4 regions of the Granulibacter bethesdensis genome follow, and region 2 is predicted to be linked to each of the others. Evidence: riboswitches for the same ligand, from Rfam matches in the RefSeq annotation. Region 2 holds a riboswitch; each other region holds the start of a gene.
The links. Region 2 has a riboswitch for cobalamin ahead of GbCGDNIH6_RS11845 (CbtB domain-containing protein). Riboswitches for the same ligand answer to the same signal wherever they lie in the genome.

Region 1 (7,554 bases), 1.2 Mb from region 2:
ATGACGGTGCCGCTGAACTCGATCATGTCCTCTTTAGACATCAGAACTCTTCAATTGTGTCGATTGCGGGCGGAACATGGGGCGCGGCGGCCTCCACGTCAAGGAAACCATGCGGGGGGCAGGTCCGCGTCGGATGCCTGATGGCAGAAAAGCAACAGCAAACAAGCGTGGCAGGGATCACTGCCCCAGTCGCAGGGCGATGCTTCTGGCATGGGCCTGCAAACCCTCGGCCTCGGCCAATGTCACAGCGGCGGGGCCAATGCGCTGCAATCCGCTTTCCTCGGCGGCGATCCAGGTGGTCCGCTTCAGAAAATCGAACACCGACAGGCCGGAGGCAAAGCGGGCCGTCCGGTTGGTTGGCAGAACGTGATTGGGGCCTGCAACATAATCCCCCAGCGCTTCCGGGCAGAAACTGCCGAGGAAGGCTGCGCCGGCATGGCGGATACGGGCAAACAGGCCGGCAGGATCATCCGTCATGATCTGAAGATGCTCCGGAGCCAGACGATCAGTCAGCCGGGCTGCTTCATCCCAGTCCCGTGCCAGAATGATCGCGCCGTGATCGCGCCAACTGGCCTCGGCAATGGCGGCGCGGGGCAGGGAGGGAATTTCCTGTTCCACCGCTGCCGCCACGGCGTCGGCAAAGGCCGGGTCGATGGTGATCAGAATGGATTGCGCAGCTTCGTCATGCTCGGCTTGTGCCAGCAGATCGACAGCAACCCGGCGCGGAGACTGGGCCGCATCGGCCAGCACCACGACTTCTGATGGACCGGCGATGCTGTCGATTCCCACCCGGCCGAATACCTGCCGCTTGGCTTCGGCAACATACGCATTGCCGGGACCGACCACGCGATCCACCCGCCCGATCGTAGCGGTACCATAAGCGAAGGCTCCCACCGCCTGAGCGCCGCCGACCCGGTAGATTTCAGAGACACCGGACAGGCGTGCCGCCGCCAGCACCAGAGGATTCAGCACCCCGTCCGGCGCGGGAACGCACATCGCGATGCGCTCCACCCCTGCCACGCGAGCCGGGATTGCATTCATCAGCACGGAGGACGGATAGGCCGCCTTGCCACCCGGCACATACAGCCCGACCGCATCCAGCGCGTTCCAGCGCATGCCGAGCGTGATGCCATCCTCATCATCCAGCAGCAGATCGCGCGGCATCTGGGCGCGATGAAACCGCTCGATGCGCTTTGCCGCCAGTGACAGAGCTTCGGTCTGGTCGGAGGGGACGCGGGCAATGGCGGTGTCTATTTCCGCCTCCTGCACCCGCATTGTCTCTACTGTCAGGGTAAGGCGGTCGAAACGGGCTGTGTAGTCCAGCACGGCTTCGTCACCGCGTGTGGCGACATCGGCCAGAATTGCGGCCACTGTCTGATCGACGGTGGCGCCGCTTTCACGGGGAGAATTCAGAAACGCTGCAAAACGGGCCTCGAAATCCGTGGCGCGCGTATCAAAACGCTGCATTCTGGCTCTCCGCTCAGGCGTTCAGGGCGGCACGGAAGCGGGCAATCCAGTTGCCGATTGCCTCCGGGCGGGTTTTCAGGGCGGTGCGGTTGACGATCAACCGACTGGTGACATCGGCGATGACCTGCGTTTCCACCAACCCATTGGCTTTCAGGGTGGAGCCGGTCTGGACCAGATCCACAATCACCCGCGACAGGCCCAGGCTCGGGGCCAGTTCCATCGCACCATTCAGGTGAACGATTTCGGCCTGCACACCGCTGGCGGCAAAATGTCTGCGTGCAATGTTGGGGTATTTGGAGGCAACCCGCACCCGCGACCATGTGCTCGGATTGTCCTGCCCGGCTGTTGCCACCGGCTCTGCCACGCTGATGCGGCAGGCACCGATTTTCAGATCGAGTGGCGCGTAGATTTCCGGATAGTCGAATTCCATCAGCACATCGGCACCGCAAATGCCAATTTGCGCACCACCGAAGGCGACGAAAGTGGCTACATCGAATGGACGTACCCGCACCACGTCCAATGCCGGATCATGAGTCGGAAAGCGCAGGCGGCGGCTGCTTTCATCCGCATAATCGGCCGCGGGATGAATCCCGACCTTATCCAGCAGAGGCTGGCATTCGGCGAGAATACGGCCTTTCGGCAGGGCCAGCACCAGCGGTGCATCCAGCATGGCGGTGCTATCCCCGCCCCCTGCCGACACGGCGGTACCCGGAGAATGGAAAGAGGTGCCGGGAGCGTCACCGGCTGTCAGCGGAACGGTCATGCGCGCCGTCTACACCGGCAGACGCGGCGGGAAAAGGCCGCATGACACCTGATTGCGGGCTATCAGGCGCAATACAGCCATCCGGTCGCCTCTGGCCTGATGGAGAGAGCGGGTTTATCCCATCCTGAACCAGGGCGGAGACAGCAATGACCAGTCTTTATGATTTTGAGGCGACCATGCTGGATGGACAGGTCGTACCGCTGTCGCGCTGGCGTGGGCAGGTGGCGCTGGTCGTCAATACGGCCAGCCGTTGTGGCTTTACCCCGCAATATCAGGGGCTGGAAGCGCTCTACCAGCGTTGTGCTGCTTCCGGCTTCGTGGTGCTGGGTTTCCCATGCAATCAGTTCGGCGCGCAGGAGCCGGGCAGCAGTGAGGAGATCAGGGCTTTTTGTGATACGCACTATGGCGTCAGTTTCCCGATGTTTGCGCGGGTGGAGGTCAATGGCACCAATGCCCATCCGCTGTTCGACTATCTGACCCGTCAATGCCGTGGCCTGCTTGGGACACGGCGCATCAAGTGGAATTTCACCAAATTCCTGATTGGACGGGACGGCGTGCCAGTGGCCCGCTATGCCCCGTCCTGCAAGCCGGAAAAGTTGGAAAAAGCGGTCTCCCGGCTGCTCTGAGGGATCAGAACTTCACATTGGCCGCGAATGTGATCGTGCGCGGCAGCCCCAATATCCATTGCTGGCTGCCATAGGTGGTGACGGCATAGGCGGTGTCGAACAGATTGGAGACCCGTGCCGCAAGACTCAACTGATCGACCGGCTGCCAGTTCAGACCCAGATCGACCACGGTATAGGCCGGGCGCGCATTGGCATTGGCGTTGTCGGCAAACGCCCTCCCGACAAAGCGCAGTCCGGCCTGGGCCTGCCAGCGTGGTGCGAATGCCCATTCCGTCCAGAGATTGGCGGTTTGCAGGGGGACATTGGGTGGCGTGTTGCCATTGCGTGAGACCGGCACACCGCCGGATGTTTCCGTAAAATCGTCAAACCGCGCCTGAAGAATGCTGCCATTGGCATTGACGCTCCAGCGGGGGGTGATGGAGGCGCTGACATTCAGCTCCAGCCCACGCGAGGATTGCTGCCCGATCTGTTGGATGATGCCGGGATTATTCGGATCAGCCGAAAGCAGATTATCCCGCGTGATGTCATAGGCGGCGAGGGTCCATTGCAGCCTGCCATCGGCCAGAGCCTGCTTGATCCCGATCTCCCCCTGACGGCCATGCGACAGGGCAAAGGCGGAATTGGCGAGGTTGGTGGTGATCAGCGTGCTGGTGGGGGGCAGAACGCTGGTCGAATACTGTCCGTAGAGAGACAGAGTCTGCACGGGTTGATAGACCACCCCAACGCGCCATGTCGGAGCATCATAGGTTTTATCGAATGGCTTTCCGGTGGTGGGCATCGCGTTATGCAGGTCCAGATGATCGAACCGCACCCCGGCCAGAATGGAGATCTGGCGCGTGATCTGAAGCCTGTCTTCCAGAAACGGAGCGACCTGCCATGTGGTGGTCTGAATATCCTTCCGGTTTCCGGCCAGATTGATAAAGAAACCGGGATTGATATTGTCGAGCGGAACCTGTGACAGCCCACCGAAGGGCGCGTTACTGAACCGGCTGAAACTGATGTAGTTTACCTCCATCCCGGCACCGAGCGTATTGCCGAGACCGAACAGCGTATGGCGCAAGGTGCCATCCAGCCGGTCGCCATATTGTTCCTGCTGGTGCGTCAGATCGAGGTAACCATCCCGCTGCACCATGTTGCTGGCAGGCAGATAGCGATAATTCTCCGCATTCACCCAATGCCGGTTTGTGGAGAGGCGGTAGGCGATGTTGCGCAGGGTCAGGCTGGCGGTTGGTGTCCATTCGGCATGCAGATTGGTCCAGTCATCCTCATAATGCAGGATGCTGTTCTGGACGTTATAGTTCTGGTCGCGCAGGGAACGGTCCAGCGATCCACGCACCAGCGGAATGCCGTAATACCGCATCGGGTCCTGCATGGCGTGATCATGAGAGACCGTCACAGTGAAATCCTGACTGGGCCGGTAGCGAAGTGCGCCCTTCAGATCCAGACTGTCCGAATTGCCACGCTGGACATAGCCGCTGGACATCTGCCCGGCGATATCCAGCCGGTAGCTGAGGGTTCGGCTCAGCGATCCACCACTATCCAGCGCCAGACGGCGGGTGAGGTTGGTATCCACCAGCGCTGCGACCTCGTTGCGGATTTTTCCCTCGAAAGGCTGGCGGGAGACGACGTTGACCACTGCTCCCACCGCGCCCTCGCCGTAGATGACGGAGGCCGGGCCGTGCAGCACTTCCAGCCGCTCGGTGCTCCATGTGTCGAAGGGAAAGGTCACGGTGCCGGCACCGGGATAGAGCCTGACGCCGTCGAAAAGCTGCATCACCGCGGCCTGACCGGTGAAACCGCGAGCGCTCAGCGCGGTGCCGCCATTGCCCGGTGTGCCGATCATGGTGATGCCTGCCTCCCGGCTGACGGCGGCATCGACGCGCAGATCGCCACGGGTGCGGATCGTGTCGCCCTCCAGCGTATCGACGCTGGCCGGGGTCTCCATGGGCGTGAGACCCAGGCGGCTTCCGGTGGTGTTGGTCTGGTTCAGGGAGAGTGTGCCGGTGGCTTCACTCGTCACGGCCTGCCCTTGCACTGACAGGGCAGGCAGAGAGTCACCCTCATTCGCCGCCGCCGCAAAAGCCGCAGGCGATGGCAGCAGGCAAGGTGTTGCAAAAGCAAGCGGCAACAGGCTGGACAATCTGGTTCTGGTGATATTGCGGCCGGCATGCGCGTAGCCTGCCGCTCCGGAACGCTCTGCGCGTCGGAACTGGTCTTTCGTCATCATGTCCCCCATCTCCGGGACACCCCGCCCGGATGGTTGTGATCCATTGACGACGGCAGGTCTCCTGGCTCGCGATGTGAAAGCGGTATGGCTCCAGCCTTCCCGGATCATTCCGATCCAGTGGCAGCCCATCCCGGCTGGAAACCGGAGAGGGGCATGGAGAACACCTCATCGCTGACAGTTGCGGGGGCAGCTGCCGACTTGCTACCCGAAGGCAGCGCACGGCATTCCCTTTCTCGCCCGCTCGCGCGGGACCGTCGCGAACGGTTCTTTAGCGGAATGTTACGGGAAAGACAGCAGCAAAATTCCGCTGGCCCAAAGAGTGTCAGGCAGCGGCTGGCTTGCGCAGAAGTATGACGATCTGATCGGTGATCAGAACATCGCGATGATAAATTTCCAGCAGATGAGGCGGGACTTCCAGATCGGTCGTTGTGCGATAGTCCCGGATCACCTCGAAACCTGTTGCTTCAGCAATACTACGTAGTTGAGGGGCTGTCAGACGATTAAGAGTTTCATAAGTTTCCAAGAGTGCTGCGCGTTCGGTTGCTTTATCCGCGTCCAGAGGAATGTAAACAGCCCACTCATTTCTGACCTTTGCTGAGGTATGTGGTGCATTCAGCAGGCGACGCCGGAACTCATCGGACTGGAGTGTCAGATGCAACCATGGCTCAACAAGCCATGGGGTCAAATGTGAACCATGTGCCGAGTAATAAAGCGGATCAATTTGTATGAACAGATGCCCCCCAGGCTTAAGAACATTAAACACTGAACGCATGACGGAAGGAAAAATGTCCTGGGCAATGTGTTCAAACACAGACCAGCTGTACACGACATCGAATGTTCCATATATGCTCAGATCGGCACCTGGAAGAATCTTGCAGAGATGTAAATCAGAAGGTAGCTCCGAGATACCCAATTGAGCTTGTGCCATAGGCAGGCACTGCTCAAATACATCAAGGACTTCAACTCCGACAACGCGCTTGGCTTTTTTGCGAAGCATCATGCCAAGTGCCATCGTTCCTTCGCCGCAGCCGATCTCAAGAACGTCTTTTCCGCTTAAACCGCTACTTTCAGACAGCCAATCCGAAATAATATCCGGTATAGTGACGAATTTTGCTTGATATAACTGATCCGTTATATTCTCGATTAGCTTTTCGATCTGCATGGTATCTTACCAACAATAAAAATTTGCTCATGATCAGAAAATCTAGCTTGATGTCTACCCGCTGATCCGTTCGATATTAGCCCCACAGGCGGAAAGTTTTTCAGCCACGCTCTCATACCCGCGGTCGAGATGATAGACGCGGTTGACGATAGTTTCCCCCTCCGCGGCCAGCCCGGCGAGGATCAGTGACAGGGAGGCGCGGAGATCGGTTGCCATGACCGGAGCGCCCGAGAGTTGGGATACTCCGCGGACGATGGCGGAGGCCCCGTGGACGTTGATGCGGGCACCCATCCGGTTCAGTTCCGGCACATGCATGAAGCGGTTTTCGAAAATCGTTTCAGTGACCATGGAGGCACCTTCCGCCACCGACATCAGCACCATGTACTGGGCCTGCATATCGGTCGGAAAGCCGGGATACGGCTCGGTCATCACATCGACGCCATGCAGGCCGTTGCGGCGGCTGACCAGCAGGCCGGAGTCCTGTTCCTCGATCTCGACCCCGGCCTCCCGCAGAGTGCGGGCGACTGCACCCAGATGATCCAGCCTGGCATTGCGCAGCAGCAGGCGGCCGCCGGTAATGGCCGCAGCGCAGGCATAGCTGCCGGTTTCGATCCGGTCCGGAATGATACTGTGTTCAGCGCCATGCAGGTGCTTCACGCCCTCGATCCGCAATTCTCCGGTGCCGATCCCTTCGATTTTGGCACCCATGGAAATCAGGCAGTGGGCGAGATCCTCTATCTCCGGCTCCCGTGCGGCATTGCGCAGGGTGGTGATGCCGTCCGCGAGACTCGCCGCCATCAGCAGGTTTTCCGTGGCCCCGACCGAGGGCATCGGCAGCACGATATCCGCCCCGTGCAGGCGGCCCTGAACCCGGGCGTCGATATAGCCGCTTTCCAGTGTGATGGTGGCCCCCATCTGCTCCAGCCCCTTGAGGTGCATGTCCACCGGACGTGTGCCGATGGCGCAGCCGCCGGGCAGAGAGACGCGGGCTTCTCCACAACGAGCCAGCAACGGCCCGAGTACCAGCACCGAGGCGCGCATTTTCCGCACAATGTCGTAGGGAGCCTCGGTATTGGTGATCTGGCCGCCAAGGGAAAGGATGCGCCCCAGCGGATCGAGCCGTTCCACAGTGATACCGTGTTGCTCGATCAATGCTTTCATGGTGCCGATATCGGCAAGGCGTGGAACATTGTTCAGGACCAGCCTGTCATCCGTCAGCAGACCGCAGGCCATGACCGGAAGAGCGGCATTTTTCGCGCCTCCAATAGCAATTTCCCCGGCCAGCGGATGCCCGCCGCGAATCCTGATC
Region 2 (7,554 bases):
CGCGGCGACCTGACCATCCGGTTCGAGAAAAACGGTGCCTCGGTCGAACGTAGCCTGCATCAGGATCGGGTTTACACCACGCCTGATGGCAGCGGCAGCCTGACGCTGCCCGGTCGATCCCTGCTGCTGATCCGCAATGTCGGTCATCACATGATGACCGATGCGGTTATGCTGGACGGGGCAGAGGTGCCGGAGACCATTCTGGACGCATTCATCACCAGCCTGATCGGACTGCATGATCTGCGCGGCCGGCCCGGCAGGCGCATCACCAACAGCCGAACCGGCAGCCTGTATATCGTGAAGCCGAAAATGCATGGGCCGGATGAGGTAGCCTGGGCAGGGCGTCTGTTCAGCGCGGTAGAAGATGCGCTGAATCTGCCCCGCAACACCATCAAAATGGGCATCATGGATGAGGAGCGCCGGACCAGCCTCAATCTGGCGCATTGCATCGAGGCAGTCCGCAGCCGGGTGTTCTTTATTAATACGGGCTTCCTGGACCGCACCGGAGATGAAATCCACACCAGCATGGAAGCCGGTCCCATGCTGCGCAAGAACGATATGAAGCAGACGGCCTGGTTCGTGGCCTATGAGAATGGCAACGTGGATACCGGGCTGGCCTGTGGCCTGCCCGGCCATGCCCAGATCGGCAAAGGTATGTGGGCGGCACCCGACAACATGGCGGCGATGCTGGCCGAGAAAATCGACCATCAGCGCGCCGGGGCCAGTACCGCCTGGGTCCCTTCCCCCACGGCAGCCACGCTGCATGCGCTGCATTATCATCAGATCGACGTGGCCCAACGGCAAGCGACCATTGCCAGAGAAGGCGCCCGCACCTCCCTGCACGCTCTGCTGACCCTGCCATTGCTGGAGGAGGCGGGGAAACTCACGGCTCAGGAAATCAGGGATGAGCTGGACAATAATGTTCAGGGTATTCTGGGCTATGTCGTCCGCTGGGTAGATCAGGGGATTGGCTGCTCCAAAGTGCCAAACATCTACAATGTCGGCTTGATGGAGGACCGCGCCACGCTGCGCATTTCCGCACAGCACATCGCCAATTGGCTGCGTCATCGTGTCGTGAGCCGGGAACAGGTCGAAGAAACACTGCGCCGCATGGCCGTAGTGGTGGATGGGCAGAATGCGGGCGATCCCGCCTATCGACCCATCGCACCCGCCTTCGATGGACCCGCCTTTCTGGCGGCATGCGATCTGATCTTCAAGGGCACCGAGCAGCCAAATGGCTATACCGAGTTCGTGCTGCATCTTCGGCGTCGAGAGGCCAAAGCCCGGGCCTGAACAGCGCTCCGATCATTCCGGTTCATGATGAGCCGGGATGATCCCGCGTAACTGCCAGCGTCCACCCCCCGCATTCATCTCAACGCGGGAGAGGGGTGCAATGTCGATCCTCCAGAATGCATCAACGGGCGCACCCAGCGCATGGATGACAGCAGCCCGCATCACGGCGGGATGCGTCACCGCCATGACATACCCACCTGAATGCTCAGCCACGCCATTCAGCCAGTCGGATACACGGCGAAGCAGGGCAGAGACCGACTCCCCACCATGCGGCGCCGCATCAGGGTCTTTGATCCATGACTGCACCGCCTCCTTCATGGTCTGTGCGCAATCGGCCAGAGTTCTGCCGCGCCACGTGCCGTACTCCAGATCCGCCAGCGCTGCTGTTATCTCCATCTGCTCAGCCCGTTCAGGCAGGCGCAAAACCTCTGCCGTCTGCTGCACCCTTAATTCGGGGGAGAGAAACAGCTGCCCCATTCTGGCAGGCAGGGAGGGATTCCATATGGCCAGACGCTGCCTCTCCCGCTCTTCGATCGGCTCGTCGCCTGGAAAGCGTGCCTGACGCGTGGCGTCGGTCGCAGCATGACACAGCAGGATCAGACGAAGCATCCCAGCCTTCTCCCCTTCGCAAAATACGCTTTGCATTGACAGGAAAGGTCGGGATTTTCTACGGTTCGTCCACTGCAAACATATGGAAGCCGGTGTAAATCCGGTGCGGTCGCGCCACTGTAATCAGCCTGAGAGGGCTGAAAGTCAGACCCTGTTTTTGCAGACTCTATCCATTTCACCTGCCGTTTCATCGGGGCGCGCTTCCCCGTCAGGAGTTTCCACCCAATGTCTGCCATTTATTCGACCCTTCCCCGTCCGACCGCCACCCCACTGCCTCGTCCGGTTCCGCTGCGGGATATTCTGCCCTGGACGCTGTTCGGGATGGTCATGTTGCTGGCACTGTATTTCGTTGGCATTGAGGAAGGGGCCACCTCCCTGATTTCCGGCATGTATGTCCATGAATTCGTGCATGACGGCCGGCATCTGCTCGGCTTTCCCTGCCACTGACGCCATTATTCTGACCGTATCATGATCCGGACATTGTTGATCCGGGGCATGCTTGCCGGGTTTCTGGCAGGCATTGCCGCGTTCGGGTTCGCACATCTGTATGGGGAACCGCAGGTGGACCGCGCCATCGCTTTTGAAGCTGCCGCCGAACACGCAGCCCATCACACTCATCATGCCTCCGGCGGGACAGCGGAGGAAGCAGAGGCCGAACCTGAACTGGTATCCCGTACCACGCAGGCCGGGCTGGGGCTGCTGACCGGTGTAACCGTGTACGGGGCTGCTTTCGGTGGTCTGTTCAGCCTCGTATTTGCCGCCATGCTGGGCCGCCTGCCACTTGGTCCCCGTGGCCTGTCCGCCTTGCTGGCAGGATGCGGATTTATCGCCATCTGCCTCGTACCGGGGCTGGTCTATCCACCCAATCCCCCTGCCGTGGGACAGGCTGATACCATCACCGAACGCACCACCCTGTATTTCGAAATGCTGCTGATCTCCCTGTCAGCCATGACGCTGGCCTTCGTGATCCGGCAGCTTTTTGCAACACGCTGGGGAGGATGGAACAGCACGCTGGCCGGGGCCGGTTTCGCTCTGTCAGCCCTGCTTCTCATCGGGCGTGTCATGCCGGTTATCAATGAAGTGCCGGTGACATTTCCTGCTGATCTGCTCTGGCATTTCCGGATCGCTGCCTTCGGCACACAGGCCGTGCTATGGGCGGTGATCGGTATCGGCTTCGGCTGGGTTGCAGAGCAGCAGATACAACTGTCAGCCCGCCCCACAAACCGCTAACCCAGCCCTTTATTCAGCCGCGAGACGGGAGGTCTCATCCTCCCTCTCCACCCCCCAATCCACCAATGGCTCCGGATCCTCCAGATCGAAATGCGGCCGGCCGAGCAGGCTGTTGATGATTGTCCCCGCCCGCCATGCCATCAGACTGAGCTGAGGTTCGGCAATCCCATGGCTGTGGCGCCCTGCATTCTGGACAAAGATGCGGGCAGAAGCGGGACCATCCCAGACAGCCGAAAAATCGGGCCGCAATGTGTACCGCCCTTCTTCATCCAGTTTGAGACGCTTCTGGAGCAATCCGAAACAGGCTGGCACGGCTGCCTTGTATCCGGTTGCACAGATGACCGTATCCCCGGTGACCTTATCCATCTGACCATCGAGGTGATGACGCAGATGCAGGGTGATCCCTTCTCCCTGACGCCTTGCAGCCTCCGCCTCCCGATACGGCATCAGCCGCACGAAATCGCGTCGGCCATCAAGGTGGCGGATCTGGTATAGCGCGCGATAGATCTCGTTCAGTGTGGTCGGGGAAGCCCCGTCACTTGCCAGTTTCTGCGCGGCCACATGACGGGCACGCAGATCAGGCGACAGTCCATGGAAGCGCGCGACATAGGACGGCGTAAAATATTCGTTGCTGAAAGCGACTTCATCCAACGATGAGAAATTCATCCGGCGCGTAATCCAGGTAACCTCCCCCACACGGTCTGGCCCCCGACGCAGCAAATCAAGCACGATTTCCGCACCGCTCTGCCCCCCACCGACCACAATGACATGGCGACCCGTGTAATCACGGTCTTTCTCGGCAAAACGGGATGTATGCAGGCACATATCTTCCAGACCAGCCGCCCAGCGCGGCAGATAGGGATGATGCCCGGTTCCGATCAACACATTGCGCGATCTGACTTCTCCATGGCGGTGCGTCAGCACAAAGTGACGGCCATCGAAATCAACCGACTCAACGGGGGTTCCGAAGTGCAGCGATGGAAGCTGTGCTGCAACCCAGCCGAGATAATCATCGAATTCCCGGCGATAGATTCCTTCAAATCCCGCTGTGATGAATTCGTAAAACCGGCGCCGCGCCACCAGATAGGAGGTAAAGCTGAACGGGCTGGTCGGCTGTACGGCACTGACCAGATCCTTCAACCATGATGTCTGCAAGGTGACATCAGGCAGCATCATGCCGGGATGCCAGGCAAAGCGCGGGTTGCGATCAAAAAACTGCGCCTGCACCTCCGGCACGCCATCCAGCAGGGCCGCAACACTCAGATTGAACGGTCCGATCCCGATCGCCGCAAGATCCTGCAACGGAGAGTCAGAAAACTGAAAGCGATCCGTCATCAGGCCATACTCCCTGACTGTAAAGCTGAGTATTGGTGCGGGGCATAATTCCAATCGCCGCGAAGTGACCAGTCATCATAAAGAGGATTATGGAGAGACGTTCCGATTTCAGGTTTCGGCCGTACCGGTGTGTCGCCATACCCGATGGAGAAACGGGCACGGTTGATGCAGATACGCATCATGGTCGGGGCAAAAAGATCAAACATCTCAAAACGTGCCGCCAATTCCGGACAGCCGGCCTGATATCGACGGATGACACGGGCGAGACCCTGATAAAAAGCCTGCTCAGGATATCCATCATGCATCAGCAAAGCATCTGACAGGAACCGAAGAACACTGACAAAATGGCCCGTCTGGAGATGATGAATCAGATGCTCGGCCGGACGCCGGCCAACCTGATCAGCCAATCCTTCCGGCAGAGTCTCATGCTCCGGCAAGGCAGGAGTGACGAGATCGAAATCCCCCTGCAAATCCTTCAACGCCACGCCACAGGGCACCCAGTCTTTCAACAACAGCGTGACATTCTGTCCATGGGCGATAAACCCGGCGCCATAGCGGCACATCAGATGATAAAGCGGGACCACGACAGAAGAAAACAACCTCTCAAGCCAGATGTCGCACGGCATGGAAGAACGGCGGATACAGGCCGAGATCAGCGGCACACCATCCCCGCCACTCACCTGCAATGCCCCCAACATGATGGCTCGCTCATCCCCGGCCAGTGATGGCTCAGCACGCTGCCGCCATACGGCGCCCAGTAATTCATGAAAACGGTAGGGAGCCTGAGCAATTTTTCCATATACAATTTGCGGCACTGCATAACCAGCCATATCCCGAAGGATCAGGACCTTCGTATTATGGAAAACAGAATCTTTGGCGACACATTCACTCAGCCATGATGACAGGCCAACACCGGTCAGAATGCCTTTACCAGGCAGGCCACGCCATGCAGACGTATTGAGAATGGTTACCGGCAGTTTGATATCATGCGCCGCCGCTCTTTCGGCATTGGCCAGCGTCCGTAGCGATTGTTGTGGTCGATAAAGATCACCCCTTTCACCCAGTGGTACAATCCTGCCTGATGCAATATCAGCTGCAAAATGCGTCTGGATATAATTCTGCCACTGCCATGGATGCACCGGGATCAGACGATGACTGATTCTGTCAAATCCACGCTCGAACAGAATACGATCAATCTCCCGCAGATCATCAACACGCAGCATTTCCGACAAAAGATCATCTTCGCTGATATCACGCGTCATACCACCAAGGCAGGCTTCACGCGCCACAGCAATCCAGTGCAGGCGGAACACAGGATCATATTCAGGGGCATAGGCGCGCTGATCTTCCAATCCCCAGCCAACCCTGCCTTTCGAGGCCGGCGCTTTGGGATGCCCATCGAGCCTTGCCTGCAAACGATCATTGTCGAGATCAAGCATAGCCGTCGCAGACAGACCATCCCGCCTTCTCAGCAGTTCCATATCGGTTTGCAGTGTGGCGTACAGCTCCTGCAGATACATTGCCAATGTCGCATCACTCATACCCAGTGCAGATTGTGCATCCACAAAAAACTGTGCAGCATCATGGGCCTGACTTTCATCGCCGTTTTCAATCCTGATGATACTATCAGGATCGATCGTCAGCTGCCCCCAGATGCGCAGCTCCGCTTCACACCGGTAACGCACGTCACCAAAGCGGAATATCCATAGTCCGCCGGCTTCTTCCTCGGGATGAAATGCTTCCTCATAGGCCAGTTCAGACAGGGACTTGGCAAGACAGGTCAGATTGACGCGTCGCCACAGGGAAGCATGCAAGGAGGCATGGCGGAGAGCATCCTGACGATCACGCATCACGTTGAATTCATTTGATACAATCATCTAATGCACTCCCTGAAAAAGTGATCACGTGTGCAGGTAATCAGCATCGAACGTTTGTGCGGAAAATCGAACTCGTATTCCAGCTTGTAACCGGATTCCTCACAGAGACGCAGCATATTGCTATGAGCGGCACTCGGTTCCCCAACGACCTTTCGTGTTCGGCAATCATCCAAAAACAGGCAATGCGTGATCGCACGGAACCATGCCAGCGTACGGTCGCGACCAAGATGGCGTTTTTCTCCAACCAGCACATGCCAGCCACGATCATAATCATCGGCATCGTAATGCGGGCCGAGCCTGTCTTCCTTACCCCAATAGATCTCGAAATAGGTCGATGGCTCACCATCCAGTTCACCGATCACGGAGAATGCATGCGGATCAGCATCCATACGACGCAGATAGGCTTCATGCTTTTCAATCGGGCCGGCTTCATCCCAGAATTTTGCCACACGCGGCTGGTTCTGCCACATATGGAACAGTTCGAGATCACGGCCGATATCCAGTGCACGCAAGGTTAATTCATGCCCGGTTATGGCATCACGCCGTCGATAGAACACACCTTTCGGAGCAGGCGGACGTAACGGATGATCACGCCCATCCGCGAGCGCACGACGCAGAAGCGGCTGACGATGCGCAGGTGGACCGGCCTGCCAGAAATCCCGGTGCTGACGATGCCCCTGCCGGTACAGCAAAGCTGTGTTATCCCGTATCTCATGCACCGGGAATGATGCATCGGCAGGATCAGAAACCGATTCAAGAGAAACTGAAAAACAATCAGCCCCTTCTGAAAAAGCATAATCAGCCAGGACATAGATCAGAAAATTTCTGTCCCTTTCCGGCATAGACCAATGCAGGCCGATGGCCTTGGCCATTTCCTCCTCAAAATGAAGGTGCGTATGAGCGACGACAGATCCATTAAGCAGTATGCTCAGTTCGCCTCCTCCCATGATCATGACAGAGCGGCCATGTGCATCCCGGAATGTCCAGACCGGGGCCATATCCTTAACCGGTAGCGCGACCGGATGCTCCAGAACACCACTCATGACTGCACCAGCGGATTTGGAACGGATACATAACTGGCAAGAGGGCTGGCAGTATCTGCGTTTTCGTTGACATCCCTCAGGTATGTCATCACATTGCCTTTCATCCAGATCGACGGACAATCCAGCAGGTAGCGAATCACAGATGGATCACGCAGCCCATCATCGCT
Region 3 (7,554 bases), 820 kb from region 2:
GCACGCAGATTGATTTCAGAGGCGCTGCCAGCCCCTTCCACCAGTACGATGTCGGCCTGTTCCCGCAAAATGCCGAAACTTTCCAGCACGGCCCCCAGAAGCTGTGGCTTCATGGCCTGATAGGCCCGGGCTGTGGCTTGACCATGGACTTTTCCTTGCACCACGATCTGCGTGCCGATCTCGCTTTGCGGCTTCAGCAAGACGGGATTCATGTGATGGGAAGGGCTGATCCGGCAGGCGCGGGCCTGGAGAGCCTGTGCCCGGCCGATTTCACCACCGTCAGCGGCAATGGCGGCATTATTGGACATGTTCTGCGGCTTGAACGGGCGCACGACCAGCCCGCGCCGTGTGAGCGCACGGGCCAGCCCGGCCACCAGCAGGGACTTCCCGACCGAGGAGCCGGTTCCCTGTATCATGAGGGCACGGCTCAGAACTCGATTCCTTCCTGCGCCTTTACCCCGGCGGAGAAATGATGCTTCACGGCGGTCATTTCGGTGACAAGGTCGGCGGCCTCGATCAGACCAGGTTTCGCATTGCGCCCGGTCATGACGACATGCTGCATGTGAGGGCGGGTGGAAAGCCCCTGCAACACTTCTTCCAGCGTGAGATAGTCGTAGCGCAGGGCGATATTCAGCTCATCCAGAACCAGCAGGTCGATGTCGGAGCGTTGCAACAGGCTGAGTGCCTGATCCCAGGCCCGGCGGCAGGCGGCGATATCGCGCGCCTTGTCCTGCGTTTCCCACGTAAAGCCCTCGCCCATCGTGTGCCATTCGATGCGGTCTCCGAACGCGGTCAGGGCGTCGCGCTCTCCGGTTGACCAGGCCCCCTTGATAAACTGCACCACAGCACATCGTTTGCCTCGGCCCAGGCTGCGCAGCATCAGACCGAAGGCGGCGGTCGATTTGCCCTTGCCCGGCCCTGTATGGACGATCAGCAGCCCTTTTTCCTGTGTCTTGGAGGCAACCTCGGCATCCTGCACCGCCTTGCGATGGGCCATCTTGTCCCGGTGGCGGCGTTCTTCTTCCGTCCCGGTTCCCGGTGTTTCCGTCATCGCAGGCTTCCCCCATCAGGCTGTTTGAGCGGCAGGGCGCACCCTGCCGCGATCAGCAGCACGCGATCCGCGCCTGCCGCGATCCTCTGGTTCAGCAATCCGGCCTCATCGCGAAAGCGGCGTGCCAGCGCATTGTCAGGGACTATGCCCAGCCCGACCTCATTGGCAACCAGAATGGTGCAGGCGTTGCGGTGTGTCAGCGCGTTTTCAAATGCTTCCATAGCGGCTGGCAGATCATGTTCGCCCAGAATGAGGTTGCTCAGCCACAGGGTCAGGCAGTCCACCAGCACAGGGCGTGCCGGATGCTCGATCAGGGCTGTGGCGATATCCAGCGGAGCCTCGACGGTTTCCCAGCCAGCGAGCCGTGCGGCGCGATGTGCGGCAATCCGCGTCCGCATCTCCGCATCGAAGGCCTGCGCGGTGGCGATATAGCGCCATGGGGAAGGCAGAGAGGTGATCAGCGCCTCGGCATGGCGGCTTTTCCCGGATCGTGCGCCGCCGATGATCAGGGTCGCATGCGGCCAGCGCGTTGTTGCCGCCGCATTCGGCATGATCATGTTTGACTTCATCAGGCGGCGGCTCCTAAATCCCTGCACGATGGTTTTTCCGTGCGGACCGATCTCCGTGCCGGAAAATGAAAAGGGAACGCGATCCAGCACATGCTCCGGCCCGTCCGTTGGTTGTGCGATGTCGCGGCTGCCCCCGCAACTGTAGGCGGAGAGTGTTTTGCCCGGTCTGCTCCGGAGAATAAACCCGGAGCACCGTATCGCCACTGATCCCGGATACGGGATTGGGAAGGCAGGTGGAATACGTCTGATCCGTAAGCCAGGAGACCTGCCATCGTCCGGATCGCGAAACCGCGCGGGGTGCGCCGGGATCGTCTTTCCGCTTCAGGCCAGTGGTCTGGAGGCGATTATCTGTTCGCGCACCCTGACCGGTCTCTGGACGACCGTATTCTGTGCGAGAAAGAATAGTCATGGCCATTACCTCTCCCGTTCCCGCGACCATCGTGACCGGATTTCTCGGCGCGGGCAAAACGACTTTGGTGCGGCATGTGCTGAGTGCTGCGCGCGGTCGTCGTATTGCCATCATCGTCAATGAGTTCGGTTCTCTTGGAATTGATGGCGATCTGCTGAAAAGCTGCGGCATCGAGGGCTGCACCGAGGATAATATCGTCGAACTGGCCAACGGCTGTCTGTGCTGCACGGTCGCCGATGATTTCCTGCCAACCATTGAGGCGTTGCTGGGCCGCGCCCAGCCACCTGAGCATATCCTGATCGAGACCTCCGGCCTTGCTCTGCCGAAGCCTCTGCTGAAAGCGTTCAACTGGCCGGGTGTGAAAGGCCGGGTAACGGTGGATGGCGTGGTGACGGTGCTGGACGCCCCTGCCGTGGCGTCAGGTCGCTTCGCCGATGATCCGGAGGAAGTGGCGCGGCAGCGTGCGGAGGACCCGAATCTTGACCATGACAATCCGCTGGCCGAGGTGTTTGAGGATCAGCTTTCTGCGGCCGATCTCGTGCTGCTGAACAAAGCCGACCAATTGGATGATGCGACGCTCGTTTCAGTGCGGGAAGAGGTGGAACGGCATCTGCCGCGTGCGGTCAAGGTGATCGCCACCAGAGAAGGACAGGTGGACCCCGCCGTGCTGCTGGGTCTGCATGCCGCGGCGGAGAACGATCTTTCTGCACGGCCATCGCATCATGACAGCGTGGATGGCGAGCATGAACACGATGATTTCGAAAGCTTCGTCGTTCCTTTGAAAGAACAGGACGATCTGGATCGTGTGGCCGCCCTGCTGCGTCCGTTGGCGGAGGCGCATGACATTCTGCGTATGAAAGGGTTCGTCCCGGTGCAGGGCAGGCCCATGCGCGGCGTGGTGCAGGGGGTTGGCACACGGTTCCGCCAGTCTTTCGATCGTCTGTGGAAGCCAGGTGAGGTGCGGCAGGGGCAGCTTGTCATCATCGGTCGTAATGGTCTGGACCGTGCTGCTATCGAGGCATCGCTGATCAACAGCGGTCTGGGCGCTCCGGTGCCTGCCTGATGCATCTGCTGGTCCGGGAAACGCGGTCACTGGAGCAGGCGGATCAGGCGCAGGAGCTGGGCCAGAGTCCGGGCGATGTGGTGTTTCTGTCCTTCTCCGACAGCGATCTTGGCGCGGCCCGGACCGGATGGGCGGATGTCTCTGTGGAGGGGATAACGCTACGCCTCGCCAATCTGGCCCGGCTGCGTCATCCGATGTCGGTTGATCTCTATCTGGAGCAGACCGTGGCCGGGTCGGGTGCCGTGCTGCTGCGTCTGCTGGGCGGGGCAGAATACTGGCGTTACGGGTTGGAGGAACTGGCTGCGCTGTGCCGGAACCGCGCGATTCCGTTTGCAGTCATTCCGGGTGATGGCAGGCCGCCGGACCGGGAGGCGAAAGCCGCATGGCTTGCTCTCGGCACCGTGCGGGAAGAGGTCTGGACCCGTCTGGATATGTATTGTCGGCATGGTGGTCCAGAGAATCTCGGCTTTGCCCTGCGCGTAATGACGTCGCTGTCAGGCAAGGGAGTTGATGAGGCATGGCCGGTCCGGCAGGTACCGTCCTTCGGCATCTGGCGGGAGGACCGGGATCATGCGGCCGATGGGCTGAGGGCGGTTCTGGTGTTCTACCGCTCCTACTGGCTGGCGGGAGACATGGCCCCGGTCGAAGCCATGACGGAAGCCCTGCACGCACGAGGCTTCAGCGTCAGCGCGGTGTTCATCGACAGCCTGAAAAATCCTGCTTGCGCCCGTTCCGCGGCGGAGCATCTGCGCCTGTGGCGTCCGCATGTCGTGCTGAATGCAACTGGTTTCTCAGCCCGGATCGGGGAGGACGGGACATCGCCACTGGATGCAGCCGATGCGCCGGTGATTCAGCTGGTCCTGTCCGCGTCCACCTGTCCGGCCTGGCAGGAATCGACACGGGGGTTGAGCCAGTCCGATCTGGCGATGCAGGTCGTGCTGCCGGAATATGATGGCCGATTGCTGGGCGGCGTGGTATCGTTCAAGCAGGATACCAGCCTGACCGTGACAGAGGATGGCGAGGCTCTGGATGGCGCTGCTCTGGCGGCGCATATGCCTTACGAGGCCGGTATCGCCATGGCGGCGGACCGGGCACTGGGCTGGGCGCGTTTGGCGCAGACGGGGCGGCAGGATCGACGCATCGCGGTGGTGCTGTCCGATTATCCGGGGGCGGAGGGGCAGTCGGCGCATGCGGTCGGTCTCGACAGCATTGCCAGCTTGCGGGCCATGCTCGATGACCTGAAGAAGGCCGGATATCGGACGGGAGAAACACTGCCCGACGAGGTTATGCTGGCAAGAATGCTCTGTCTGGCGCCGCCTGATCCGATCATGAGCCTGTCAGAATATCAGTCTCTGTTCATGACGTTGCCGGAGGTGACCCGCCTTCGTATGGAAGAGGCATGGGGCGCCGCGGAGGATGATCCCTCCGTCGTAAACGGGTGTTTCCATCTTCGGGTCGTGCAGTGCGGCCATATCATGATGGCGGTGCAGCCGGATCGCGGGGAGCGGCTGGATCGTAAGGCCGGTTACCACGATCCTGATTTACCGCCGCGCCATGCCTATGCCGCCTTCTATCTGTGGCTGCGCGGCCGAATGGATGTGCATGCGATGATCCATCTGGGCGCGCATGGCACGCTGGAATGGCTGCCGGGCAAGGCTGTGGCGCTGTCGGAGGCATGCTATCCGGCCGCATTGCTGCGTGGCCTGCCGGTGATCTACCCGTTCATCGTCAATAATCCGGGGGAGGCAGCGGCGGCGAAACGGCGGCTGGGCGCGGTGCTGATCGGTCATCTGACGCCACCGTTAGGCCGGGCCGGGCTGCATGGAGACGCACGCATGCTCGAACGATTGCTCGATGAATATGCGGCGGCTGATGGTCTGGATCGTGCCCGTACGGCGCTGCTGAAGAGGGAAATTCTGGATCGGGCCGCTGCGGCAGGGCTGCTTGCCGAAAGCGGTGTCAGCGCTGGGGAGGATGAAGATACCGCACTGGCACGCCTCGATGCTTTTCTGTGCGATGTAAAGGACATACAGATTCGCGACGGGCTGCATGTATTCGGGCGGGCACCGGATGAAGCGCGTCGTGCTGCTCTGCTCACCTCTATTACAGATGCGGCGGGCGGGCAGGATAAGGACGGTATTGCCGTGCGGCTGGATGCCTGCGCCGGAGCAGAGCGGCATGCCCTGCTGGCGGCGCTGGACGGGCGCTTCATCCCTCCCGGTCCGGCCGGAGCACCGAGCCGGGGACGCGCCGATGTGCTGCCCACGGGGCGCAATCTGACGGCGATTGATCCGCGGGCTGTTCCCACGCGCTCCGCCTGGGTGCTGGCGGAGCGGAATGCGGCTGCTTTGCTGGAACGCCATATGCGGGATCATGGGCTGTCTCCACGTACTCTGGTGCTGGATCTCTGGGGAAGCGCCACGATGCGCACGGGGGGGGAAGATCTGGCGCTCGGTCTGGTGCTGATGGGGGTGCGCCCGGTCTGGCATGAAGGCTCGGCACGAGTATCAGGCGTGGAGACCGTACCGCTGGCCGTGCTGGACCGTCCGCGTGTGGATGTGACGCTGCGTGTCTCCGGCTTGTTCCGGGATGTTTTCGCCGATCAGATGACGTTGTTCGACATGGCGGTCGGTCTGGTGGTGGCGCTGGAGGAGCCGGAGGGCTGGAATCCTCTGGCGGAAAGCGGGGAGGCGCGTCCGGTCCGTATCTATGGGGCCCCGCCGGGCAGCTATGGCGCGGGAGCGACGGCTCTGACCGATCGGGGTGTATGGCAGAGCCGGGATGAACTCGGCGCGGCCTATCTCGATGCCTCTTCCTATGCCTATGGCCAGCATGCGGCGGGGCAGGATCGGGATGGTCTCGCCGCCCGTGTGGCGGAAGCCGATATATTCCTGCACCAGCAGGACAATGCCGAAACCGATTTGCTGGATACCACCGAGGTCGCGGCGCATGAGGGCGGCTTCGCAGCGGCTTCTGCCATGCTGGGGGCTGCTCCGACCTTATATCATGCTGATCTGTCTACCGCGGGCACCCCGCGTATGCGGTTGCTGAGTGAGGAACTGGCGCGCGTCGTCCGGGGCCGTGCCGCCAATCCGGTATGGCTGCGCGGTATGATGCAGCACGGTTTTCGCGGCGCCGCGGAAATTGCCAGGGGTGTGGAAGGACTGTTCGCCTTTGCCGCCATGCTGCCGCAGCGGCTGGATGCGCAGTTCGAGGCACTGTATTCCGCTATTATCGAGGACAGTGAAGTCGATGCCTTCATGGCTCAGGCCAATGAATCGGCCCATGCGGCCATGAAAGCACGCTTTGCGGAAGCCATCCGGCGTGATCTTTGGCGTCCCCGTCGCAACAGTCTGGCTGCTGACAGCACGGAGGCTCTGGAGACGTGATGCGGCGCGGCTGGTGCCCCTCTCTTTATCGACCGATGGAATCGGGGGATGGCCTGTTGCTCCGGGTCCGGGTGCCGCATGCGCGTCTGGATGTAGCAGCGGCGCATGCTCTGGCGCAGGCTGCCCGGCTTTGGGGGAGTGGCATCATTCAATTGACCTCGCGGGGGAATGTGCAACTGCGTGGCTTCACGCCGGAGACGGTGAAGCCTTTTGCCGATGCCATGGTGGAAGCCGGCCTGGCCTCTGCCGATCCGCTGAGGGAGGCTGCGCGGATCGTCACAGTGCCTCCGCTCTGTGGGGAGGCAGTGCGCCATCTGGCGGATGCGATAGAGGTCGCGCTGCTGCCGCTGGCTCCCCGGTTGCCCCCCAAATATGGGCTTTGTCTGGATGAGGTGCCGGCTGCGTATCCGATTGCAGCCATGCCGGCCGATATACGTCTGACATGGCAGGATGATGCCGTCATGGTGGCGCTGGATGGTGGCAGCATGGCCGCGCTGGTGTTGGCCGATGCCGTGCCGGAGCGGATCGCAGCCCTGACCTCATGGTTGATGACGCAGACTTCTGGCCGTATGCGCACGGCACTGGCCGGACACGATTCGGTGGAAATACTGCGTCGCGCTGGAATGACGGAGCTCACAATCGCGCCACTTGCGCCACCCGCCCCAAGGGGGGCGGGATACGATCAAGAAAATGACGTGCTGTCACTCCAGCCCTTGTTCGGGCAGATGGATGCGGAGACGCTGGAACGGATCGCCGCTATAGCTGCCGAGGAGGGGGATGGGCTGCTTTACCTTTCCCCATTCCGCTGCCTGCTGCTGGCTGGAATCACGCGCATGGAGGCTTTGGAGCGGGCCACCGAGTCCGTTTTAGGCGTGATTGTCTCGGCCGGGGATCAGCGGCGTACCCTGCTGGCCTGTCCGGGCGCCCCATCCTGCGCAGCTACGGTAGCGCGCACGCAGGAGGATGCGCTGCGTCTGTTCGATGCGCTCGGCCGGGCGGATATCCATGTCTCCGGTTGTGCCAAAGGCTGTGCGGGGCGGGGGCCGCGTAGCATCACGCTGGTTGGAACCATG
Region 4 (7,554 bases), 980 kb from region 2:
CTGGCTGGAGCGGCTGACCGCACAGGATGTCACCATCCATACCAGACATGAATGGCATGGATGGCGGCCGGATGGTTCCCTCCTGATGAGCGGCCCGGATGGCAGCACTCTTCAGCCACCTCCTGTTGCAGCCACCCTGCTGGGCCTTGGCGGAGCCTCCTGGCCCCGGCTGGGCAGCAATGGTGACTGGGTGACGCCTCTGACAAAAGCCGGGCTGCCGGTCGCACCGCTGAAACCTGCGAATTGCGGATTTTCCAGGCCATGGACACCGTTTTTCATCAGCCGGCATGAAGGAACGGCTCTCAAAAACATCGCCCTGTCCATTGCCGGAGAACCCGATCAGACTGCGCGAGGCGACCTGATCATCACCGCTTACGGACTGGAAGGCGGCCCGATTTACGCTCTTTCCGCCCGCCTGCGCGACCTGATCGAACGGAATGGCCATGCCGATCTCTGCCTCGATCTGCGCCCGGATATGGCGGAAGACATCATGGCTGCAAAACTCGCACGCGCCCGCCGCAGGGAATCTCTCTCAAACACCTTGCGCAAAGCCCTGGCCCTGTCCTCTGCCGCAAGCCATTTGTTGAGGGAAAGCACGGTCTCTCCCCCAACCGATCCGGGACCCCTTGCAGCTCTGATCAAGTCCCTGCCCCTGCGTCTGACGGGGGTACAGCCTCTGGAACGTGCTATCTCCACCGCTGGTGGTGTCCGATGGGAAGCTGTGGATGAGCACTTCATGATCCGCAGCCGACCCGGCCTGTTCGTGGCGGGTGAAATGCTGGACTGGGAAGCTCCAACCGGCGGATATCTGCTTCAGGCATGCTTTGCCACCGGCCGAGCTGCCGCCGCCGGTATGGCTCACTGGCTTGAAAAACAGTCATCGCTTTGAAAAAAACTGTCAGAAAGGAGACTTCCGCATGGCCTCCATCGCTGCATCGCACGTTCCGCTGCTGTCCCTGAATGATGGGCACGCCATTCCCCAGATCGGGCTGGGCGTCTACAAAATCACCGGCCATCAGGTCGAACCGGCTATTCATACCGCTATTGAAGCCGGATACCGGCTGATTGATACTGCTTCTTTCTATGGCAATGAGGAGCAGACAGGAGCTGCCATTGCTTCCGCCTCCGTTCCTCGCAGCAAACTGTTCATCACTACCAAGCTCTGGAATGACGATCAGGGCTATGATCAGACCCTGCATGCTTTTGATCTCAGTATGGAAAGACTGGGGCTTGAATATCTGGATCTCTATCTGATCCATTGGCCTGTGCCTGCGCGTGATCGCTATGTAGACACATGGCGGGCGTTGATACGCTTACAGAAAGAAAGCAGGGTAAGGTCGATTGGCGTTGCCAACTTTCAGCCCGCACATCTGCGCCGCCTGATTGATGAAACGGGCGTGATACCCTGTCTCAATCAGGTGGAGTTACATCCGGCCCTGCCTCAACCCGCCTTGCGGGCCTTTCATGCCTCATTAGGCATCGTGACGCAGGCATGGAGTCCTTTGGCGCGCGGAAGCATGCTGCATGACGAAAAGCTTGCGGCTATTGCCGCCAGACATCAACGTAGTCCCGCACAGATCGTATTGCGATGGCATCTTCAGAATGGCAGCGCGCTCATCCCGAAATCAGCTACGCCATCACGCATAAAAGACAATATCGCTCTGTTCGATTTCAGTCTGGATGCCACCGACATGCAGGCAATCGATGCCTTACGCACAGATTGCCGGACCGGCGCTGACCCGGATACAGCACACTGAACCAGTCTCCGTCCCAATTCTTTTCTTGTGGAGGCTGAATAGCCTTGTCCTCTGCCAGAAATACCATGATACGGACATTCGATTTTTTCCCGTGCCGCTCCACACGCAACCCATCCACTGAAGCCCATCCTTCAGCACAGGACTGGACAATTCCTTAGCATGTTTCAGCAAATTCTCAGGCCCGTTTCGGACAGCCTGCCATTGTCTTTTCTGGTGGCGATCCTTCCCATCGCCACTGTTCTTATCCTGCTCGGCGTCGTGCGGCGGCCAGCCTGGCAGGCCTCCCTTGCCGGATTGGTCGTTGGGCTGCTCTGCGCCGTTCTGATCTGGCAATGCCCACCTGGCATCGCGTTCAACAGCATCGCCGCCGGAATGACATTCGCGCTGTGGCCGGTGATGTGGATCGTGTTCAACGCGCTTGTACTCTATAATGTCGCTGTTCAATCACGACGCTTCGACGCATTCCGCGACTGGGTGATCGACCATCTGCCGGATGATCGGCGGGTAGTTCTGATCGTTATCGGTTTCTGCTTCGGAGCACTGATGGAAGGCGTTTCCGGTTTCGGCACCCCCATCGCCATTACCAGCGCCTTGCTGGTGCTGGTCGGCTTTCCGCCAATCGAAGCCCTGACCTACACCCTGATCTTCAACACCGCACCCGTCGCTTTCGGTGCGCTGGGGGCACCGGTGACGGTATTGGGGCAAGTCACCAGCCTGCCTGACACCGTGCTGGCTTCCATGGTCGGGCGGCAGCTGCCACTGCTGGCCCTGCTGCTGCCTTTCTATGTGATGGTCGTTTATGGTGGCCTGCGCTCGGTTCGTGCGCTCTGGCCGGTTTTGTTTGTATCAGGCAGCAGCTTTGCACTGGGACAATTCGTTTCTTCCAACTTCATCGACTACAAATTGACCGACGTTCTTTCATCTTTGTCCGCCCTTGCCGCTACGATCGGCTTCCTGCGGATATGGCAGCCTGAACCTGATCCTGCTTTCCGTATTGATCGCAGCCAGACCGCCGCAAAAGCGCAATCCGATCGCGCACCGATACCATCATGGCAGGGTTGGCTGCCGTGGCTCACCGTCTCCGCCGTAGTGATCATCTGGACGTCATTACGCATCTTTGAGATCGGGGCACATAAAATCCCCTGGCCAGGACTGGATCATGCCGTATTTATAACCCTGTATGGCAAACCTTATGCAGCCAGCTGGGTGTTTCAGCCACTGGCCAGTGGTACGGCCATTCTGCTGGCCGCCATCCTGACCTCGCTCATGGTTGGCATCGGACCGCGCGGCTTCCTCGATGCCATGATTGCAACATGGCGGCAGACACGCATCGCCATTCTGACCGTCTCGCTGATCATCGGCCTTGCCTATCTGATGAATTACTCAGGCATGACCTATACACTTGGTCTGGCCGTTGCGTCGGTAGGACCGGCTTTTCCTATCCTCTCCGCCTTTCTCGGCTGGATTGCCGTGTTTTTGTCCGGAAGCGATACATCCGGAAATGCGCTGTTCGGGAATTTACAGGTCGTGGCCGCCAATCAGCTGCATCTGAATCCTGTACTGTTTGCCGCGACTAATTCTTCCGGAGGCGTTATGGGGAAGATGATCTCCCCACAGAATATCGCCACCGGCGTTGCCACCACCAATCTGAAAGGTCAGGAAGGCGCGGTCCTGGCCCGCACCTTCTGGCACAGCATCATCCTGACACTGGTGCTCGGCATTATCGTTGTCGTCATGCAGTATGTGACCCCCTGGATCATTCCGGAATAATATCATCACCGTTGTCATGGTCAGTGGCATCATCAATGGCGAGAAACAGCCTTGTGATGCCGCTGCCCGCGACAGGCGGAGACCGATGCAGCAAGGCTGGTTTCTGCGCCGTTTCCGCCCGGCGGCCCCGCATGATGATCACAGTACCAGTCTGTACCTGACGAATAGCAGAAACAGGCCATGCCTTCCCCTGCTCCCATTCTGTTGCCATATCCGGGTGAATCCACTGTGTGCCCGGACCACGGTACGTACAGATCAGGCGATGATGGACATGATCCGCATGAAAGCGGCGGCAAGCATCAGTGTGAATGGCTTCCAGCCGTACCAGCAGTTCCTTGGCCCCGGTGATGGCCTGAAACAGACGCCCCAGCGCCAGTATATCCTGCGCCAGCCAGACCCTTAGCCAGTCCGGACCGAAAGCTGCATCCCGGCAGACCTCCTCCACCGCAGCTGCCATTCCTGACGAAGGCCCAAGCACACGCATTTCCGGCAGGCTGCGATCAGGCGCATATTCCAGCGCGTGCGCCACCACATCATCCAGTTGGCGAGGGAAAAAACCAGCCGCCCCATTCTTTAACGCGGCAGCCACGATGCGATGCGCTGTTTTCTCACAGAACGGGCTGATGTCCGGCGCTGGCTCATCACAAAGGAAACGCGGGCGGGCGAGAGACGCGGAAGAAAGGCACAAACTCGTCATGGCAAACCCTCACACCAGCCGCGAAGCCGGAAAACAAGATCGTTATGTTATAACATAACAATAAAACCATCAATCTGGTGTGCTGCTAAAATTTACATAAAGACATATTTATATCCGCATTGACTGATGAGATTCTTTTTCCTATGCATGCCTGGTCGTGGTTCTGCGGGTCCGTCAAAGACGAACGCCGGAGCCAAGAGGGAATCCGGTGCGCATCAGCAAAGCCGGAGCTGCCCCCGCAACTGTAAGCGGCGAGCCTGCATCCACCGACGTCACTGAGGCTTCCGCCTCGGGAAGACAGGATCGCAGGCGATGACCCGTGAGCCAGGAGACCTGCCACGACACCATAGTCGTCCCTGGGCGGGGTGTCCCGGTGGTGCGCCTGCACGCCCGTTTTCCAATCCGTGATCACGGGTAACCTTGCATGCGTCCGCTCGGCCTTTGCTTCCATTTTCTGGAGTGTAAGCCGATGTCTTTTTCTTCTCTGCCAGTCAGTACGCTCGGCGTGCCGCGGATCGGTCCGCGCCGTGAACTGAAAACTGCGCTGGAATCCTACTGGTCAGGCGCATCCGATGCCGATGCGCTTCAAAAAACCGCCGCCGCTTTACGGGCGGCAAACTGGGCCAGACAATATGGTCTGGGCATAACCATAATACCGTCGAACGATTTTTCGCTTTACGATCATGTGCTCGATACCACCGTGATGGTCGGAGCAATCCCCGAGCATTATGGATGGACCGGCGGCAAGGTCTCACTCGACACTTACTTTGCCATGGCGCGTGGAAATGCTTCTGTCCCCGCGCTTGAAATGACCAAATGGTTTGACACCAACTATCATTTCATGGTACCGGAACTGCATCGTGATCAGCGATTTGCACTGAGTTCCTCCAAACCACTCGATGAGTATCTGGAGGCCAGAGCACTCGGTCTGGAAACACGCCCGGTGCTGCTGGGACCGGTTACGTTTCTGACTCTCAGTAAAAGCAGGGACGGCAATTTCGATCCGATTTCGCTGATCGACAGACTGCTTCCCGTTTATATCGAGATTCTGTCACAGCTTCACAATGCTGGCGCAGAATGGGTTCAGATGGATGAACCATGCCTCGTGCTTGATCTGGACACCGTTACGAAAGCAGCATTGCGTCATGCGTATTATACGCTGCAGCAGGCGCTGCCATCCCTCAACATCATGCTCACCACCTATTTCGGCAGCATTGTCGATATGTTGGACACGGTTCGTACACTCCCCGTCGCCGGTCTGCATCTCGATCTGGTGCGCGCACCGGAACAGCTTGATCATGTGCTGTCGGCAATGCATTTACATCAGGTGCTTTCATTAGGCGTTATCGATGGAAGGAATATCTGGCGCACTGATCTGGCGGCAAAGCTCAATCAACTGGAACCCGTGGTGGCAAAACTGGGCAAGGATCGGGTACAGATTGCAACATCCTGCTCAATGCTGCATGTGCCAGTTGATTTACAGGCTGAAGCCGGTCTTGATTCAGAAGTCAGACAATGGCTTGCTTTCTCCGTGCAGAAAATGGAGGAATTGACGACGCTCGGTCTGGCTCTGGCAAATGGGCGTGATGTCGTTTCCCATGCTCTTGCAGCATCATCAGATGCGGCATCACATCGCAGATCCTCCAGAAAGGTGCATAATGAATCTGTTCGGAGCCGGATTGCGTCCATCTCGCCTGAAATGGCGAAACGGCAGGTTCCATTCTCTACACGGGTGCAGGAACAGCGCGCAGCACTGAAACTCAACCTGCTCCCAACGACAACAATCGGTTCCTTTCCACAAACGGATGCTGTGCGTAAGGCACGGGCCGATCACGCGAAACAGCGTATCAGTAGCGAGGAATATGCCGCTTTTCTGCGTCAGGAAACCGAACAGGCCATTCGGTGGCAGGAGGAGGCCGGTATTGATGTACTGGTCCATGGAGAATTCGAACGTAATGACATGGTACAGTATTTCGGCGAGCAACTGAGCGGCTATGCCTTCACGGCACATGGCTGGGTCCAGAGCTATGGATCGCGCTATGTGCGGCCGCCGATCATCTTCGGCGATGTCTCCCGTCCCCATGCCATGACGGTTGACTGGGCCTGCTACGCGCAGTCTCTGACAGAGCGGCCCGTCAAAGGCATGCTGACAGGACCGGTGACAATGCTGCAATGGTCGTTCGTGCGTGACGACATTCCTCGCGAAAAGGTCTGCCAGCAAATTGCTCTGGCGCTTCGTGATGAGGTTTCTGATCTGGAAGCAGCAGGAATCAAAATCATCCAGATTGACGAACCCGCTTTTCGTGAAGGATTGCCGCTCAAAACCTCCGACTGGCAACATTATCTGGGCTGGGCTGTTTCCTGCTTCCGCCTGTCATCAAGCAGTGTCCGAAACACGACCCAGATCCATACCCATATGTGCTACTCTGAATTCAACGATATCATCGATGCTATTGCCGCGATGGATGCCGATGTCATCTCTATTGAAACATCGCGCTCTAAAATGGAGCTGCTCGATGTATTCACGGATTTTCGCTATCCAAACGAAATCGGGCCGGGTGTCTATGATATCCACTCCCCCCGTATTCCAAGTGTCACTGAAATCACAGAGCTCCTGCAAAAGGCTCTGAAACATCTCTTGCCGGAACAGATATGGGTCAATCCGGATTGCGGACTGAAAACCCGCCATTGGAAAGAGGTCAGGCCGGCATTGGTTAATATGGTTTCTGCCGCACAGGCGCTCCGTAATACTCTTACGCAGCCGGCGAAATAAAATAAAAGCGGGCGATCAAATCATGATCGTCCGCTTTCTCGCTTATACGCTATGGAAATAACGCTGGTATTCAAATCCCGTCACATGTGCCATCAGCCACTGCTCGAAGGCTCTTGCTTCCGCATACCCCCTTGCCGCCATATGCGTGCAGAATGCATTTCCAAACCAGCGTGGTGCACGCTCTGATTCTTCCCATGCAGCCAAAGATTCTTTGATCGTACCCGGCAGATCACCCACATCATCAGACAATACGGCCGCGTTCTGGATGCCATCCAGCCCGGCAGCCAGCATGGCGGCGATCGTCAGATACGGATTGACGTCGGCACCCGGTACGCGGTGCTCCAGCCTCATCCTCCCGGACGTGGCTCCGGGGATGACACGCACAGCGCTCATGCGGTTTTCGATGCCCCAATCGGCTCGATCAGGTGACCATGCCTCCCGATCCATGCGTCGATAAGCATTGATTGTCGGGCGGAACAGCAAATGCGCATCCCGCATGCCGGACAGCAATCCCGCCAGATAAGAGCAGCCCAGTGCGGACAGATTTCTTCCATCCG

Region 1: it holds a riboswitch for cobalamin, as region 2 does, so the genes downstream of both, GbCGDNIH6_RS05355 (TonB-dependent receptor) here and GbCGDNIH6_RS11845 (CbtB domain-containing protein) in region 2, are expected to answer to the same signal.
Region 3: it holds a riboswitch for cobalamin, as region 2 does, so the genes downstream of both, cobW (cobalamin biosynthesis protein CobW) here and GbCGDNIH6_RS11845 (CbtB domain-containing protein) in region 2, are expected to answer to the same signal.
Region 4: it holds a riboswitch for cobalamin, as region 2 does, so the genes downstream of both, metE (5-methyltetrahydropteroyltriglutamate--homocysteine S-methyltransferase) here and GbCGDNIH6_RS11845 (CbtB domain-containing protein) in region 2, are expected to answer to the same signal.

What each region holds. Positions count from the first base shown of each region.
Region 1 covers NZ_CP018192.1:1,169,923-1,177,476, forward strand. Annotated here, with positions in the region: gene infA (translation initiation factor IF-1) at 1-41, opposite strand, end outside; gene hisD (histidinol dehydrogenase) at 178-1,467, opposite strand; gene hisG (ATP phosphoribosyltransferase) at 1,481-2,137, opposite strand; gene GbCGDNIH6_RS05350 (glutathione peroxidase) at 2,377-2,856, shown strand; gene GbCGDNIH6_RS05355 (TonB-dependent receptor) at 2,861-5,083, opposite strand; cobalamin riboswitch at 5,118-5,354, opposite strand; gene GbCGDNIH6_RS05360 (methyltransferase domain-containing protein) at 5,406-6,245, opposite strand; gene murA (UDP-N-acetylglucosamine 1-carboxyvinyltransferase) at 6,300-7,554, opposite strand, start outside.
Region 2 covers NZ_CP018192.1:2,621,435-2,628,988, forward strand. Annotated here, with positions in the region: gene GbCGDNIH6_RS11835 (malate synthase G) at 1-1,293, shown strand, start outside; gene GbCGDNIH6_RS11840 (histidine phosphatase family protein) at 1,306-1,902, opposite strand; adenosylcobalamin (AdoCbl) riboswitch at 1,975-2,065, shown strand; gene GbCGDNIH6_RS11845 (CbtB domain-containing protein) at 2,128-2,349, shown strand; gene GbCGDNIH6_RS11850 (CbtA family protein) at 2,371-3,132, shown strand; gene GbCGDNIH6_RS11855 (lysine N(6)-hydroxylase/L-ornithine N(5)-oxygenase family protein) at 3,142-4,467, opposite strand; gene GbCGDNIH6_RS11860 (IucA/IucC family protein) at 4,467-6,344, opposite strand; gene GbCGDNIH6_RS11865 (GNAT family N-acetyltransferase) at 6,341-7,387, opposite strand; gene GbCGDNIH6_RS11870 (IucA/IucC family protein) at 7,384-7,554, opposite strand, start outside.
Region 3 covers NZ_CP018192.1:750,322-757,875, forward strand. Annotated here, with positions in the region: gene GbCGDNIH6_RS03385 (cobyric acid synthase) at 1-416, opposite strand, end outside; gene cobO (cob(I)yrinic acid a,c-diamide adenosyltransferase) at 428-1,051, opposite strand; gene cobU (bifunctional adenosylcobinamide kinase/adenosylcobinamide-phosphate guanylyltransferase) at 1,048-1,620, opposite strand; cobalamin riboswitch at 1,633-1,907, shown strand; gene cobW (cobalamin biosynthesis protein CobW) at 2,028-3,092, shown strand; gene cobN (cobaltochelatase subunit CobN) at 3,092-6,481, shown strand; gene GbCGDNIH6_RS03410 (hypothetical protein) at 6,481-7,554, shown strand, end outside.
Region 4 covers NZ_CP018192.1:908,773-916,326, reverse strand. Annotated here, with positions in the region: gene GbCGDNIH6_RS04100 (BaiN/RdsA family NAD(P)/FAD-dependent oxidoreductase) at 1-889, shown strand, start outside; gene GbCGDNIH6_RS04095 (aldo/keto reductase) at 918-1,757, shown strand; gene GbCGDNIH6_RS04090 (L-lactate permease) at 1,917-3,527, shown strand; gene GbCGDNIH6_RS04085 (DUF1826 domain-containing protein) at 3,514-4,224, opposite strand; cobalamin riboswitch at 4,366-4,579, shown strand; gene metE (5-methyltetrahydropteroyltriglutamate--homocysteine S-methyltransferase) at 4,694-6,997, shown strand; gene GbCGDNIH6_RS04075 (glutamine synthetase family protein) at 7,040-7,554, opposite strand, start outside.